Regions from separate parts of the Pseudoalteromonas sp. NH0006-46 genome, predicted to be linked through region 2. Evidence: riboswitches for the same ligand, from Rfam matches in the RefSeq annotation. Region 2 holds a riboswitch; the other holds the start of a gene.
The links. Region 2 has a riboswitch for cobalamin ahead of AC27I2_RS14305 (TonB-dependent receptor domain-containing protein). Riboswitches for the same ligand answer to the same signal wherever they lie in the genome.
Positions count from the first base shown of each region.

Region 1: another riboswitch for cobalamin. It lies ahead of AC27I2_RS06980 (ABC transporter ATP-binding protein); the one in region 2 lies ahead of AC27I2_RS14305 (TonB-dependent receptor domain-containing protein).

Region 1 is NZ_BAAJML010000002.1:473,083-480,431, forward strand. Features, by position in the region: gene AC27I2_RS06960 (GGDEF domain-containing response regulator) at 1-1,094, opposite strand, end outside; gene AC27I2_RS06965 (MaoP family protein) at 1,180-1,554, opposite strand; gene AC27I2_RS06970 (LysR family transcriptional regulator) at 1,647-2,501, shown strand; gene AC27I2_RS06975 (porin) at 2,687-3,616, shown strand; cobalamin riboswitch at 3,664-3,802, shown strand; gene AC27I2_RS06980 (ABC transporter ATP-binding protein) at 3,879-4,679, shown strand; gene AC27I2_RS06985 (FecCD family ABC transporter permease) at 4,681-5,685, shown strand; gene AC27I2_RS06990 (cobyric acid synthase) at 5,688-7,169, shown strand; gene cobO (cob(I)yrinic acid a,c-diamide adenosyltransferase) at 7,162-7,349, shown strand, end outside.
Region 2 is NZ_BAAJML010000007.1:180,883-188,231, forward strand. Features, by position in the region: gene AC27I2_RS14295 (efflux RND transporter permease subunit) at 1-1,349, shown strand, start outside; gene msrA (peptide-methionine (S)-S-oxide reductase MsrA) at 1,429-1,965, shown strand; gene AC27I2_RS14305 (TonB-dependent receptor domain-containing protein) at 2,011-3,837, opposite strand; cobalamin riboswitch at 3,871-4,034, opposite strand; gene AC27I2_RS14310 (YajQ family cyclic di-GMP-binding protein) at 4,209-4,691, opposite strand; gene AC27I2_RS14315 (VanZ family protein) at 4,845-5,195, shown strand; gene AC27I2_RS14320 (ketopantoate reductase family protein) at 5,188-6,090, shown strand; gene thiI (tRNA uracil 4-sulfurtransferase ThiI) at 6,137-7,349, opposite strand, start outside.

The sequences.
Region 1 (7,349 bases), on a different contig from region 2:
TCTTGGCTGTTATTTTCTACAAAATACCTAAACCCTTCGAGTCGTTTGAGCGCTTCTTGCGGGGTTTCATCTGCAAAATAAACAGCAAATTCTTCGCCACCTAAACGCGCAACTAAATATTTTTTAAAGTATTTTTTAAGGCAGATAGCCAGCCCTTTTAAAACCTGGTCGCCTGCATCATGGCCATAAGTGTCGTTAATAGATTTAAAGTGATCTATATCAATCATGGCCAGTGCGCCGTTTACCTTTTTGAGACTAAGCTCTTTAAGAGAGTTATTTGCTTGCTCAAAGAAATAACGACGATTAGGGAGGTCAGTTAGGTAATCTGTGTTGGCTTGGCGTTTTATTGTCGCTATTTGTTCAAGCATGCCAACGTTTTGGCTTAGCCTGCAATAAAACTCTTCGTTATTAAACGGTTTATGCAGGTAATCGTTTGCACCATTTTTTAGGAATAAGCTTGATAGCTCAGATGAATCAGCACCAGAAATACCAATAATTGCCTTTTCATCGTTACTGTAAATTCTGCGAATTTCGCTACACAACTCATCGCCGTTCATATTGGGCATTTCGTTGTCGGTAATGATCACTGAGATATCGGGTGAGTTAGCAAGAACTTCTAGTGCTTTTTTTCCATCCTCAGCTTCAGATACTTGATATTTGTGACGTAACAATAAGCTCACAACATAGTGGCGGGTAGATATAGAGTCATCAACAACTAATACTTTTACATTTTCATTGCGAGGTAAACGTTTTAACTGTTTTTCAAGATATTGATAGGCCTGTTTATTTTCTTTTATTATATAGTCAATAATAGGGTACTTTTCTACCATGTTACGCGTTTTTTTATCTATATTTCCCGTCATAACAATGGTAGGAATTTCAGCGTCTACAGTGCAGGGAATCGCTTCACCCATTGGTGCGTCAGGCAAAATAAAATCAACAACCGCACAAAAATAATCGTTTTGGCTAATCAATACTTTTGTTTGTGCTAACGTTTCTGCTACATCTACCTCGTAGCCTACCTTTAGCGCTATGTGTTTTTGCACAAGCGCTATAGCAGGTGTATCTTCAACTATTAATATCTTTCGCTTCACGGAACACCTAAATTATATTATGCAAAAATGCTGCTTAATACATGTTGTAACCGTAAAAGCGCCAAAAAGCAAATTGGTTACGTGTTTATAAGCTGTCAGATTCTGAATAACTTTCATGATTTATTGGCGCAGGGCTCGATATTTTAGAGCGCCCAAACAAGGTATGAAACTTCGTTTTACACGTTGTAAGCTTTAGGTATTTTAGCCATGCTCGCTCAATCGGATTAGTTGGTTCTTGTGAGCCAGTTACTACGGCTACAAAATTTTCTTGGTGCTCATTTTGTGGTTCAATCGTCTTACTATATAAACCTTTTAAAACAATGCCATGTTGTTCTAGTATACTGGCTTCTAATAAGGTGAAATTTCCGCTGCGGCTAAAACCACGTGGAAAATTTTGATCATCATAAAATTGACGTTGGCTAACAAATGCTTGGCGTAGTAATGAAATGTTAATGCTCATAGCTATATCCTCATACCCTTATTAATTATTTGGAGTATGATGCAAGTTTGGCAGTTTTTTAAACAAGTTATTTTTATCGTGAGGATAAAAAAGTGGATATCGATTTATTAAAAACATTTGTTGAAGTAGTGCGCACGCGTCATTTCGGTAAAGCCGCAGAAAACCTATATATAACGCAGTCGGCGGTAAGCTTTCGTATTCGCCAATTAGAGCAAGGACTTGGCGTTAATTTATTTATTCGCCAGCGCAATAATATTCAATTAACGGCGCCTGGTGAGCGGTTATTACCTCACGCGCAAATGATCATAACCGGTATGCAGCGGGCGAAGGTAGATGTGGCCCTTGCCGACAACATGCATAAACAAATTAGCTTAGCGGGCACCCCTAATATCTGGGATGCTTTTTTACAGTTTGGCATTACTAATATCGTGTCGGCTATGCCGGGGGTATCTTTGGTGGCTGAAGTTAAAGCCCAACAAGAAAGTACGCGATTATTGCTTGAGCGCACGCTTGATTTAGCCATTTTATTCGATCCACCAAAAGTAGATGAGTTAGTTGTTGAGCGTATTTGTGAGCTACCTATTATTCCTGTGAGTGGGTATGACACGGCAACAAACGAGAATTTTTTTGATAATCAGTACGTGTATGTTGACTGGGGGACGACATTTTCGCTTTGGCATGCACGCCAGTTTACCGGTAAAACCCCTCCTTACTTTAGAACAAGCACCGGCCGAATTGCACTCGATTTAATTTTGCAATGTGGTGGCAGTGCATTTATTCCTCATGTTTTAGTAGAGCATCATTTAGAAAATGGTGAATTATTTCATGTAAAAAACGTAGAAAATACGTCAAGAGATATATTTGTAGCCTACCATAGAGATAACGAGCAAAAGGAACTAATAGAAACACTAATAAATTTACTTCCTACTATTGAGCCTAACGCTTAAACGTTGGAGGTTAAGTGGGTACATATTTGCTTGATTAGTGTTCGTGTCCTTTTGATTTCAAAAATAATGCAGTTTTATTAACTTTAAAAGTCAAAAATATTTCATTTGTAATATTTCTGTCATTTAGTGGTGACAAACTGCAGTCGTTTTAAAAATTAGTCTTTTGTGATTATCGAGGAAATAACATGAAATTTGTAAAATCGAGCTTATGTGTCGCTTTGCTAAGTGGTTTATCTTTTAATGTACTTGCAGACGTGGATGTTTACGGTAAAGCAAATGTAACTGTGCAGTCTACAGATGACGGTGAAGGGTCGTTTACTGAAATTAAAAGTAACGCATCTCGCTTTGGTCTTAAAGGTTCTGAAAAAATTACCGATGGCTTAGAAGCAGTTTATAAGTTTGAGTTTCAAGTTGATGTAACTGATGCAGACTCAAAAGGCGACGACGATAATATTTCTGCGCGTAACCAATACGTTGGTGTTAAAGGCTCATTTGGTCAGGTAGTAGTGGGTCGTAACGACACGGCGTTTAAACAAGCGCAAGGTAAACTCGATTTATTTAATGACCTTGAAGGCGATATTAAAAACGTATTCAAAGGTGAAAACCGTTTAGGTGATTCAATTTCTTATGCGTCAAACTCATACGAAGGCTTTAAAGTACTTGCTACTTTTATTGCTGAAGATGATGTAGATGCAGATAACGGTTATTCAATGGCTGTAACATACGGTGATTCAGCGCTTAAAAAGAGTGCAATTTATGCCTCAATTGCAGCTGACAGCGAAGTAAACGGTTATGATGTAGTGCGCGCATCAATCCAGGGTAAAGTTGAAGACTTTAAACTAGGTGCTATGTACCAAACTCAAGAAAAAGTAGACGGTTCAGCTGAAGGTGACGGTTACTTATTAAATGCGGCATACAGCATGGGTAAAAATACATTTAAGGTTCAGTATCAGGCAATGGACTTTGACGATAGCGATGATAAAACAGCTATTTCGGTTGGTGTTGATCACAAGCTTAACAAAAACATTAAAGTATTTGGCTTTTACTCAAGCTTTGATATGGACAACAACGTAGACCAAGATTACTTAGGTTTAGGTATGGAATATAAGTTTTAACGATTAGTTAAAACACTCCCTTTTTAACCGCGCTGTTATTAGCGCGGTTTTTTTTGCTTTAAATTATTTACTTACCCGCCCATAATAGAGCTTCATTTGGAATGAGGTGCAATTCCTCAACTGTTCCCGCAACTGTAATTAGCACTTTGCTTTAAGTCAGATACAAATCAATTTTTAATGAGCGGGCCTACTCATGCTAATTTTAATGTACTCCTTTTCGGTAGTTGCATTACAAGTGGGTACTCGTGTCTAGGACAGAGTATTGCAAACTAAAGCACCATTATTAAACGTTCAAAACCTTTCGTGGGGAATAGCAAATAAATCTATTCTCAAACATATTAATGTGCAAATACCCGCAGGTAAATTTGTTGGCTTAATAGGGCCCAATGGTGCAGGTAAATCGAGTTTACTGCGTTGTTTATATCGTTTTAATAAGCCAAGCGAAGGGGTTGTAGAGTTTAATAACCGAGATATTTGGCAGCTCAAAAGTGACGAATATGCAAAGTGCGTTGCTGTTGTTTTGCAAGAAGCACCATCGCATTTTAACTTGTCGTTATTTGATGTTGTGGCGCTTGGCCTCACTCCTCATAAATCGTTATTTAGCTCTACATCGCAAAGCGAAAAAACACAGATCACTCAAGCTATAAAAACGGTAGGGCTTGAGCAGCACACCAATCAAAATTTTGAATCGCTCTCTGGAGGAGAAAAACAACGCGCACTCATTGCACGTGCTATTGTTCAGCAACCTCAACTGTTAATAATGGATGAACCCACTAGCCACCTTGATGTTAAGTACCAAATACAGGTGATGGAATTGGCAAAGTCTCTAGGTGTTACGGTGTTTGCTTCATTTCATGATCTTAATTTAGCCGCGGCTCTTTGCGATGAGCTCGTAGTCATTAAAAACGGAGAAATAACGCATACCGGTTCGCCCGCAGAAGTACTCACTGAGCACATGCTTGATGATGTATTTGGTGTATGCGCACAGATAAATAGCCACCCACAAGAATCTCAGCTTGGCAAAAGCACACCTCATATTACTTATTTTTATGGTTATAAATAACATGCTGGCCTCTCGATTTCGCCATTCTGCGGCGCTATTTATGTTTATTGTCATTGCTACAGTAAGTCTGTTTTTAGCTTTGAGCTTTGGCGCAACAGATACGTCAATAAACGATGTATTTAACAGTCTTGTGCATTTTAATGATTCGTCACTGACCAGCCGTATTATTTTTGAATTAAGAGTGCCGCGCACATTATTGGCGTTTTTGGCCGGTGCAGGTTTAGCTATTGCGGGGCTAATTTTACAAACAGTGACACGTAACCCATTAGCCGATCCCTATTTATTTGGTATATCGTCAGGTGCTTCGTTTGGTGTAGTTATCCTTATGGCATTTGTGGGTATTAGCGCGGGCGTTGCCCTTTCTGCGGCGGCGCTACTAGGTAGTTTATTAGCAATGAGCTTGCTTATATTAATAGCCACAAGGCAACAAGGTGGGCAGGTTGAATCGATGTTGTTAGCTGGTGTTGCACTCTCATTTTTATTTAGTGCATTTACTAGTTTGTTACTTTATTGGAGTGAGCCGCAAGCCGTTGCCGCTATTTTATTTTGGACCTTGGGTAGTTTTGCACGTGCGCAGTGGGCAACTCTATGGATACCATTTTTAGTGATTACATTGTGTACCTGCGTAATGATTAGCTTTAGGCGCCAACTTAATGCCATGTTATTAGGTGATGAAAGTGCCATAACTCTTGGTGTTAAAGTGAAACGATTTAGGTTACTGATGCTAATTTTAAGCTCATTAATAACCGCTGTGCTGGTGGCAATGTGTGGTGGTATTGGTTTTGTTGGGTTAATGGTGCCACACATTGTGCGCTTTTTTATCTCGCAGGGAACCGTCGCAGGGCTATTAATAACAAGCTTAGCAGGAGGCACATTTATGGTATGGGTCGATGTACTGTCACGTTCTTTACTACAAAATCAAGAGCTGCCTGTTGGGGTGATCACGGCCGCTGTGGGAAGTGCGTTTTTCTTAAGTTTACTCTTTTTTAGAAAATCGAAGGTATAGCCATGAAAACGCTTATGATACAAGGCACGACCTCTGATGCAGGAAAAAGCACCCTGGTGGCTGCGCTTTGTCGAGTATTTGCAAATCAAGGTATAAAAGTCGCACCGTTTAAACCACAAAATATGGCACTTAATAGCGCAGTGACAAACGACGGTGGCGAAATTGGCCGAGCACAAGCTTTGCAAGCTATTGCTGCTAGAGTCGAGCCCGAAACTGACTTTAATCCCATATTACTTAAACCCAATAGCGACACTGGCGCGCAAGTTATTATTCATGGTAAAGCGATTAGCAACATGGAAGCGGGTAAATACCACGATTATAAAAAAGTCGCTATGGATGCCGTCATTACATCACACGAGCGTTTAGCAAAACGGTTTGAGTTGTTATTGGTGGAAGGTGCGGGAAGCCCCGCTGAGATAAATTTGCGTGAAAACGACATCGCTAACATGGGCTACGCTGAAAAAGTAGACTGCCCGGTGATCATCATTGCCGATATAGATAAAGGTGGTGTATTTGCTCATTTAGTGGGGACATTGGCATTACTTAGCGAGTCAGAGCAATCACGTGTAAAAGGGTTTGTAATTAACCGTTTTAGAGGAGATATAAGTTTACTGCAAGGAGGGCTTGATTGGTTAGAGAACTATACAAATAAGCCTGTTTTAGGTGTACTGCCATACCTCCACGATTTGACTCTCGACGCGGAGGACGCTGTTGCAATAGGCAATAACGTCACCCATGCAACTATCAATATTGCAATATTATTAGTGCCACATATTAGTAACCATACCGATTTTGACGCACTGCGTTTACACCCAAATATTAATGTTAACTATGTACGCTATACGCAGGTAATTCCTGATGTTGATCTTATTATTTTACCAGGCAGTAAAAACGTACTTGGCGATTTAACTTTCTTAAAAAATGAAGGGTGGGATAGGCAAATAAAACGCCACTTACGCTATGGGGGTAAAGTGCTTGGAGTTTGTGGTGGCATGCAAATGCTGGGTAATATTATCCACGATCCAGAGGGGGTTGAGTCGTCATTAAAAAGGGTGAATGGGTTGGCTTTATGTGATTTTGAAACCACACTGAGCACGCAAAAAGTACTCTCTAAATTATCAGCGACGATGCAGTTAAATGATTTACAAACACCGTGTAGCGGCTACGAAATACATGCAGGTATTAGCAAAGGGGCCGCGCTTAATAAGCCATTTTTAACTTTTAATGAGCATCCAAGTGGGTTTGAAACAGATGGTTTTATAAGTGACGATAACGCAATTGCGGGCACTTATTTACACGGTTTATTTGATGAGCCCAACGCCACTATGGAAATTTTAAAGTGGGTAAAACCAACTTTACAGCTTGACCCAATAAGTATTGATACACACCGCGAACAGCAGTTAGCGCGTTTAGCAACTATGTGCGAAACACATTTAGATATAGCGCAAATTATCTCGATTTATAAAGGACACAATAATGACTGAACAGACAAACGACAAGCATAAACAGCGCCAGCAAAAAGTAAAAGAACACGTAGATGCCCGTGTTGAAGCTGCGCAAGAGGTTAAAGGTATTTTTCAAGTCATTACTGGTAATGGGAAAGGTAAATCGACCTCTGGTTTTGGTGTGGTAGCACGCTGTGTAGGCCATGGTCAAAAAGCCGC
Region 2 (7,349 bases):
GCCTTATGCCTTACTCTGAGTCTGGCGAGCTAAGTCGCGTGCTTGTTCGTGTTCCAGGCTGGGGCGGTAGCGGCGGTGTTGCTATTGTTGGTATGGCTGATTGGGACAAACGCAAGCGCTCTACGTGGGAAGTGATGGATGAAATTAGCGGCAAAATGCGCGAAGTTACCGATGTACGTGCGTTTGCTATTATGCGCCGAGGCATTGGCGGCGGCGGTTCATCTCGCCCTATTGAATTTGTTCTGCAAGGTAATGATTATGCTCAACTTGCCGATTGGCGTGACCGCATTATTAAACGTGCTGAACAAAACCCGGGCCTTGTCAGAATCGATCACGATTACAAAGAAACATTCCCACAGTTTTTAGTCAGCATCGATAAAAATAAAGCAGCTGATTTAGGGGTGTCTGTGTCTGATGTTGGCCGTACACTCGAAACAATGCTGGGTCAGCGTCGTGTAACAACCTTTATAGATAGAGGTGAAGAATACGATGTGATTTTGAAAGGTACAAAAGAAGACTTTAACAACCCAACCGATATTTCAAACATATACCTTAAATCACGCAGCGGTGAGCTTGTTCCGCTAGACAGCCTAATAAGCTTAAAAGAAGAGGCTACAGCCTCGCGTTTAAACCGATACAACCGTATGCGTTCAATAACATTGAGCGCAAATTTAGCCGATGGTTACACACTTGAACAAGCACTTAACTTTTTAAATGAAGTAGCCGCGCAAGAAAACGACATTGATGGTGCCGTTGACTACAAAGGGGAATCTCAGCTTTATTACGAAGGCGCATCAGCAATGACCTACGTATTTGTTTTAGCGCTAACAGTCACCTTTTTGGTACTGGCTGCGCAATTTGAAAGCTTTATGCACCCATTTGTAATTATGCTTACAGTACCGCTTGGTTTAATGGGCGCGATGTTTGGCCTTTGGTCTACAGGACTTACGCTTAATATTTACAGCCAAATTGGTATTGTAATGCTCATAGGGTTAAGCGCTAAAAACGGGATACTCATTGTTGAATTTACCAACCAATTACGCGACAAAGGTGTTGAGTTTAGCGAAGCAATATTACAAGCGGCTACACAACGTTTACGTCCAATAATAATGACATCATTAACTACGGTTATGAGCTCAGTGCCATTGGTATTAGCATCAGGCCCTGGTGCTGAAAGCCGTATGGTAATTGGTGTTGTGGTATTCACCGGGGTTATTGTTTCAACGCTACTTACCTTATTTGTTGTACCAGCAGCGTATTATGCGCTTGCACGCAACACACAGTCACCTGAGTATTTACAACAAAAACTTAATAAGCAAGCAGCCGAAAAACCGCTTGAAGAGATCTAAGCAAGCTAACGCATCGTAACCTTGTTACGACGCTAGGCTTTATGTTTTGCGTGACCTTTGTCTAATATTAGGAATAATTATGAGTTCAACAACGCAAGTAGCAACCTTTGGTGGTGGCTGTTTTTGGTGTATTGACGCAGCATTTAGGCGTGTAAATGGCGTGTCGAATGTAAGCTCGGGTTATACCGGTGGCAATACTGACGATCCAACATACAAATCAGTATGCAGTGGTACAACGGGCCATGCCGAAGTAGTAAAAGTTGAATTTGATAGCACCATTGTAAGCTTTGAAACCTTGCTCGCTATGTTTTTTACTTTGCACGATGCCACGCAGTTAAATCGCCAAGGTAACGATATTGGCACACAATACCGCAGTGTTGTTTATTACCATAATGACGAACAACTTGCGCTTACTAATACTATGATTGAACAGTTACAAACTCATGTTAGTGAGCCAATTGTAACCGAAGTAAGCCCGGTAACAACTTACTATCCTGCTGAGCACTATCATCAAGATTACTACAACGAAAACCCGCAACAGGGCTATTGCAGTATGTTAATCGCGCCAAAATTACACAAGTTTGAAACTGTATTTAAAGAGTTTTTAGCTGAGTAAAAATACAAAAAAGCCCGGCAAAACCGGGCTTTCTGTTTAGATTATTTAAAACTGGTAATCTATACCAGCAAAAAAGCGGCGCTCTGGCGTGTTGTAGTAATACACCTGCCCTGTTGTAAAATCAGTATTTGAATCAACTGCGTTGTATTCCTTATCGAATAAGTTTTCAACACGAAGGGATACCGTAACCTCATCATTTACTTGGTAATTACCCGCTAAATTCCAAAGCGTATAAGACCCTAATTGTGAAACGGCCCCTGCTCGCTCACCGCGATATTGCATTGCTAGGCTTGTATCAAATGCACCAAACTGTTTTGCAAGCTCCCAATTAAAGGTTCGTTTCGCAACGTTTCTAAGCGCTTCGCCAGTTTCTTTATCTTCTGCACTTAAGTAAGCAAAATTCACATTACTATCAAAGCCAAAAATTTGATTAATCAGGCTAAACTCAACACCTTCATATTGAGCCTCATTAATATTGGTGAGTGCAAAATTAGTGTCGTAAGCAATTTTATCTTCAATTTCATTTCTAAAAATAGCGACATCAACACGTGCAGTTTCAAAGTCAATATTTAAGCCAAGCTCGCGATTTACTGACGTTTCGGGTTGAAGGTTAGCATTGCCGTAAAGTGGAAAATATAAATCATTAAAAGTAGGCGCTTTAAAGCCCGTGCTTTGGCTTATTCTAAATGTGGCGTTTTCGGATAAGTGATAACCTGCCGCCGCGGTATACGTTGTTTCATTACCAAATTGCTCATCGTCATCTTGACGAACAGTTAAATTAGCAAGCAACTCATCCGCATCGTAATATGCGCCAACAAATACCGCTAATACATCGCGCTCCTCTACTTCAAACGTGGTGGAGCTTTGTGACACGTCATCGTTGTACCAATTAATACCACCACTAATGTTTAACGTGTCGTTTAAGCGGTATTGGCCGTTGTAATCAATTTGTGAGCGCTTAGTAATAAACGTACTTGTTGTTGGCCCTTGAGAAAAATCAACATAACGGTTGTCTGAATCATCCGTTGCAAATGCTATATCAAGGCTGTGAGTTTGATTGTTATAGTCTTTATTCCAACCAGCCGAAAGCTGGTAATTTTTAAAATCACCTCGCTCAATCATACTATCGGCAGGACTAAAGCGGCTGTCGTAATCAGCAAAGCCTTCACTGTATTGCCCTAGTAACTTAAAGTCGCCATAGTGCGCATCGGTATAGTTTACTTTAAAGCCAAGGTTTTTGTTTTCAAAGCCGTCTTCATCGGGGGCAACACCTTGCAGTACATCAAAGTTATCTGTTTTTTCAAACCCAGCATTAAAAGCCGTTGTCAGATCTCCTGTTTTTACAGAGCCAGCAAGCTGGTAGTTTTGATATGAATCAGACCCAAACGTAGCACTAACAGAAAGGTTATCTGACTCGCGCGTTATAATATTAATAACCCCCGCTAGCGCATCAGAGCCATACACTGCAGCACGTGAACCTTTTATTATTTCAATGCGCTCAATACTATTTAATGGCACATTGCTTAATGCTTTTTGACCAAGCGTTGCCGAACCAGTGCGCACACCGTCTATTAAAATTAGCGTATCACCTGATCCCGTACCGCGCAGTGAAACACCGGCATTTTGACCAAAGCCGCCATTAGGGTTTACCTGAAAGCCAACTTGAGACGTTAATAGCGTTGGTAAGTCGCGAACATTACTGGCTTCTATGTCATCACGAGTTATAACATTTACGCTCGCTAATACATTAGTAATTGATTGTTCAAACTTATTAGCGGTTACAGTAATGGTTTCGATTGATTGCTCTGCAGCAGATACAGATAGTGACAGCGCAGCAGTAATTGCAACGCCAAGAGTTGTTTTATTTAACATGATGTTCCCCTTCTTTGCCCACCGCAAAGAACTAAGTAAGATTACATCAAGGCCGGTCTCCGGACTCAGTAAGTACATAGCTTTATGTATTACTTTACCGTTGCGGGGGCAGTGTTGGGGTTGTAGTCATCATGAAAACGCACCAACTTCCCGATTATCTTATTAAAAAAATCAAACCATTGAAAAAATTAATAAGCACCTTGAAAATAGGCCGCTATTGTGAGGAGTTTAATAAAAAATGTCAACGGACGTCTATACAGCTAAAAAAGATTTAGTATATTTAAACGAATTTAAATAGCTCATGAAAAAGCCAAATAACTATCGCGGCTATTTGGCTTATTATTTAAAGAGCGTAAAAAAGGCCTCTATAATTAATCGCGGAAGTTTTTAAACTGAAATGGCTGACCTAAATCGGCAGTGCGCACCACTTGCATAGCAGCTTGTAAGTCATCACGCTTTTTACCCGTTACGCGCACTTCCTCGCCTTGAATAGCCGCTTGCACTTTTACTTTAGAATCTTTGATGGCTTTAACTACTTTTTTAGCCATATCTTTTTCAATACCTTGCTTAAGCGCAACGTTACGAAAAACATTTTTACCCGCACGGCTAATGTCTTGAAGCTCTAGGCTAGCTACATCCATACCACGCTTAGAAACTTTACCGGCTAAAATATCAAACAACTGCATAACCTGTGAATCAGCTTCAGCTTTAAGTTTAATTGTTTTGTCGTTTAGCTCAATAGATGCATCAACACCTCTAAAGTCAAAGCGAGTCTCAAGTTCACGGTTTGCGTTATCAACCGCATTTTGTGCTTCGTTCATTTCTACTTCAGATACAATATCAAATGAAGGCATTGGTTTTCTCCTAACTATTCAATCTTAATTTTTATGACGCAATTATAACGCTAAAACTATAAATCTTTACATTTTTCTGCATCTTGTTCAGGTGCGATACTCATTTAGTTTGATATACTCAAGTTTCTTTTTTAAGCGACTCTAGGATTTTACGTGACAAGGCGTGTTTACCAAGCAGTTTTTTTGCTCAGCATCGTGGCGTTTACTTTTTTATTTGCCAAAGAAATAAAAGGCGCAGCTAACCTATTTCCACACATTGATAAAGTAGCCCATTTTGGGATTTTTTTTGTGCTTGCCGTTATTATGGATAAAGCGTTTAAGCTTCCTTTATACGCACAAGTTTTATTATTAGCCGGTTACGGTGCATCAATTGAAATAATGCAAGATGCACTTCCCTATAGGCAAGCCTCTATTGGCGATTTTATCGCTGATTTTGCGGGTGCTGCTAGCTACTTTTTACTAAGAGTAATTTTTACTCCTCGCAAAAAGAATCCCTATGACTAACATTTTAATTATAGGTGATGGCGCCATAGGCCTATTAATGAGTCACTTTTTAAGTAAAGAAAATACGGTACATGTTTTAACACGCAAGCCAACCTGCAATACCCGTTTTTATAGCCGTAAAAATGCCCCGTCACATAAAATTAATGCACGCTTTATTAATTTAGGTGAACTGGCGCAGCAACCTAGTTATGATATTGTTATTTTTACGGTTAAAGCTTTTCAGGTTCAAGACGCGTTTGCACAAGTAAAACCTTACCTAGCTAATAATTCAACACTGGTAATTTCTCATAATGGGATGGGAAATATTGAAGAGCTAATGCCTCAGTTACACACTCAGCAAGCACTTTACTTTTTAACCACCAGCATGGCCGGATTTAAGTCTAATCCGTACATTGTACAACATACCGGTGAAGGACAAAGCGTGATTGGTGGCTGTAACAACCTTGCAGTTAAAAACCCACAATGTATATCACCACTACTCCAAGCAATCCCAAACTTAAAACTGGCTGAAAATATTGAGCAGCTTCGCTTTGAAAAGCTACTGGTTAATGTGGCTATTAACCCGCTAACTGCGCTTCATAATATAAAAAATGGCCAATTACGCGCTCCTATATTTAGCGCAACTATAATGAGCTTGCTCTATGAGGGCTGCAGAGTTGCTAACGCGCAAGGGTTGAATATTGCTTTAGCTAATGCCTTAAATAATGCTTACACCGTAATGGCACTTACCGCTGAAAATTATTCGTCAATGCAACAAGATATTGCTAATAACAGGCCAACAGAAATAATGGCCATTTGTGGGTATATTAGCGAGCAAGGCAAACGCTACAACATTAATACCCCTACAAATAATGAGCTACTTGCTAAAATTCAGGCAAAAAAAAGCGTGGTATAAACCACGCTTTCATAAACTATTAACCCGTAACTTACTAACTTATTTCTTAAGGGCGATACACTTTAACTGTTGTAAACCCTTGCTCGTGCAAAATAAGCGCTTGCAACTGGCTCATTACACCTCTATCGCAATACAGGTAATAGTCTTTATCTTTTGGTAGATCGCCAAATTTAGTAGCTAAACGGAAAAACGGTAAGTGGATTACTTCAATACCTTCAATTTCAAGCGGCGCGGCATCTTCTTCTTCTGGTGAACGAATATCAACAACCACAGAGCCAGGCGGTAAATCGGCAACCGATTCAGCCTCTTTTAGCTCTTGCTTGGCTTCTACGTCGATATCACGAACATCCATAACACGCGCGTTATCTATAACGGTATCAAGTACATCAAAGTCGAACTTTTCTTCTTCGCCTTTAATCACGTCTATTTTTGCTTTTACCGTTGGCTTTTTAGATATAACACCACAGTATTCTGGCATAGTTTCAGCCATTTCAGCGGTACCAATTTGGCGCGCAATATTAATAATCTCTTGCTTATCGTGCTGAATAAGCGGACGTAAAATAAGCGTTTCGGTTACGCGGTCAATAACACTTAAGTTAGCCAACGTTTGGCTAGACACCTGCCCAATACTCTCACCCGTTACAAGCGCTTGAATATTTAGCTTTTCAGCAACCGCGCTACCCGCACGCATCATCATACGTTTAAGGACAACGCCCATTTGGCTGTTTTCAACGTTTTCTAAAATTTCGGCAACAACAGGTTCAAAGTCTACCGTTATAAATTTTACTTTGTGGGTAGAGCTGTACTTTTTCCATAAAAAGTAACTGGCTTGTTTAACGCCAATTTCATGGGCAGCACCACCTAAGTTGAAAAACAAAAAGTGCGTACGCGCACCTTTTCGTATCATTTGATAACTAGCAACACCTGAGTCAAACCCACCCGACATTAACGACAGCACATCTTCTTGAGTTGGCAAAGGAAAACCCGCCATACCTAAATGTGTTTGCGTTACAATGTAGGCTTTGTCGTCTTTTACTTCTAAGCGAATAGTCACCTCTGGGCGGCTAAGTTTTACGCGGGCACCTTCAACGTGTTGGTTTAAACCACCACCAACGTAACGCTCTAAATCAGTTGAGGTAAAGTCGTGTTGGCCTATACGTTTTGCACGTACACAAAATGTTTTACCGGCGATTGTGTGGCCAATTAATTCAAAGGTTTTTTGATAAATTTCGTCCAAAGTACTAAATTCGACTTCGGTC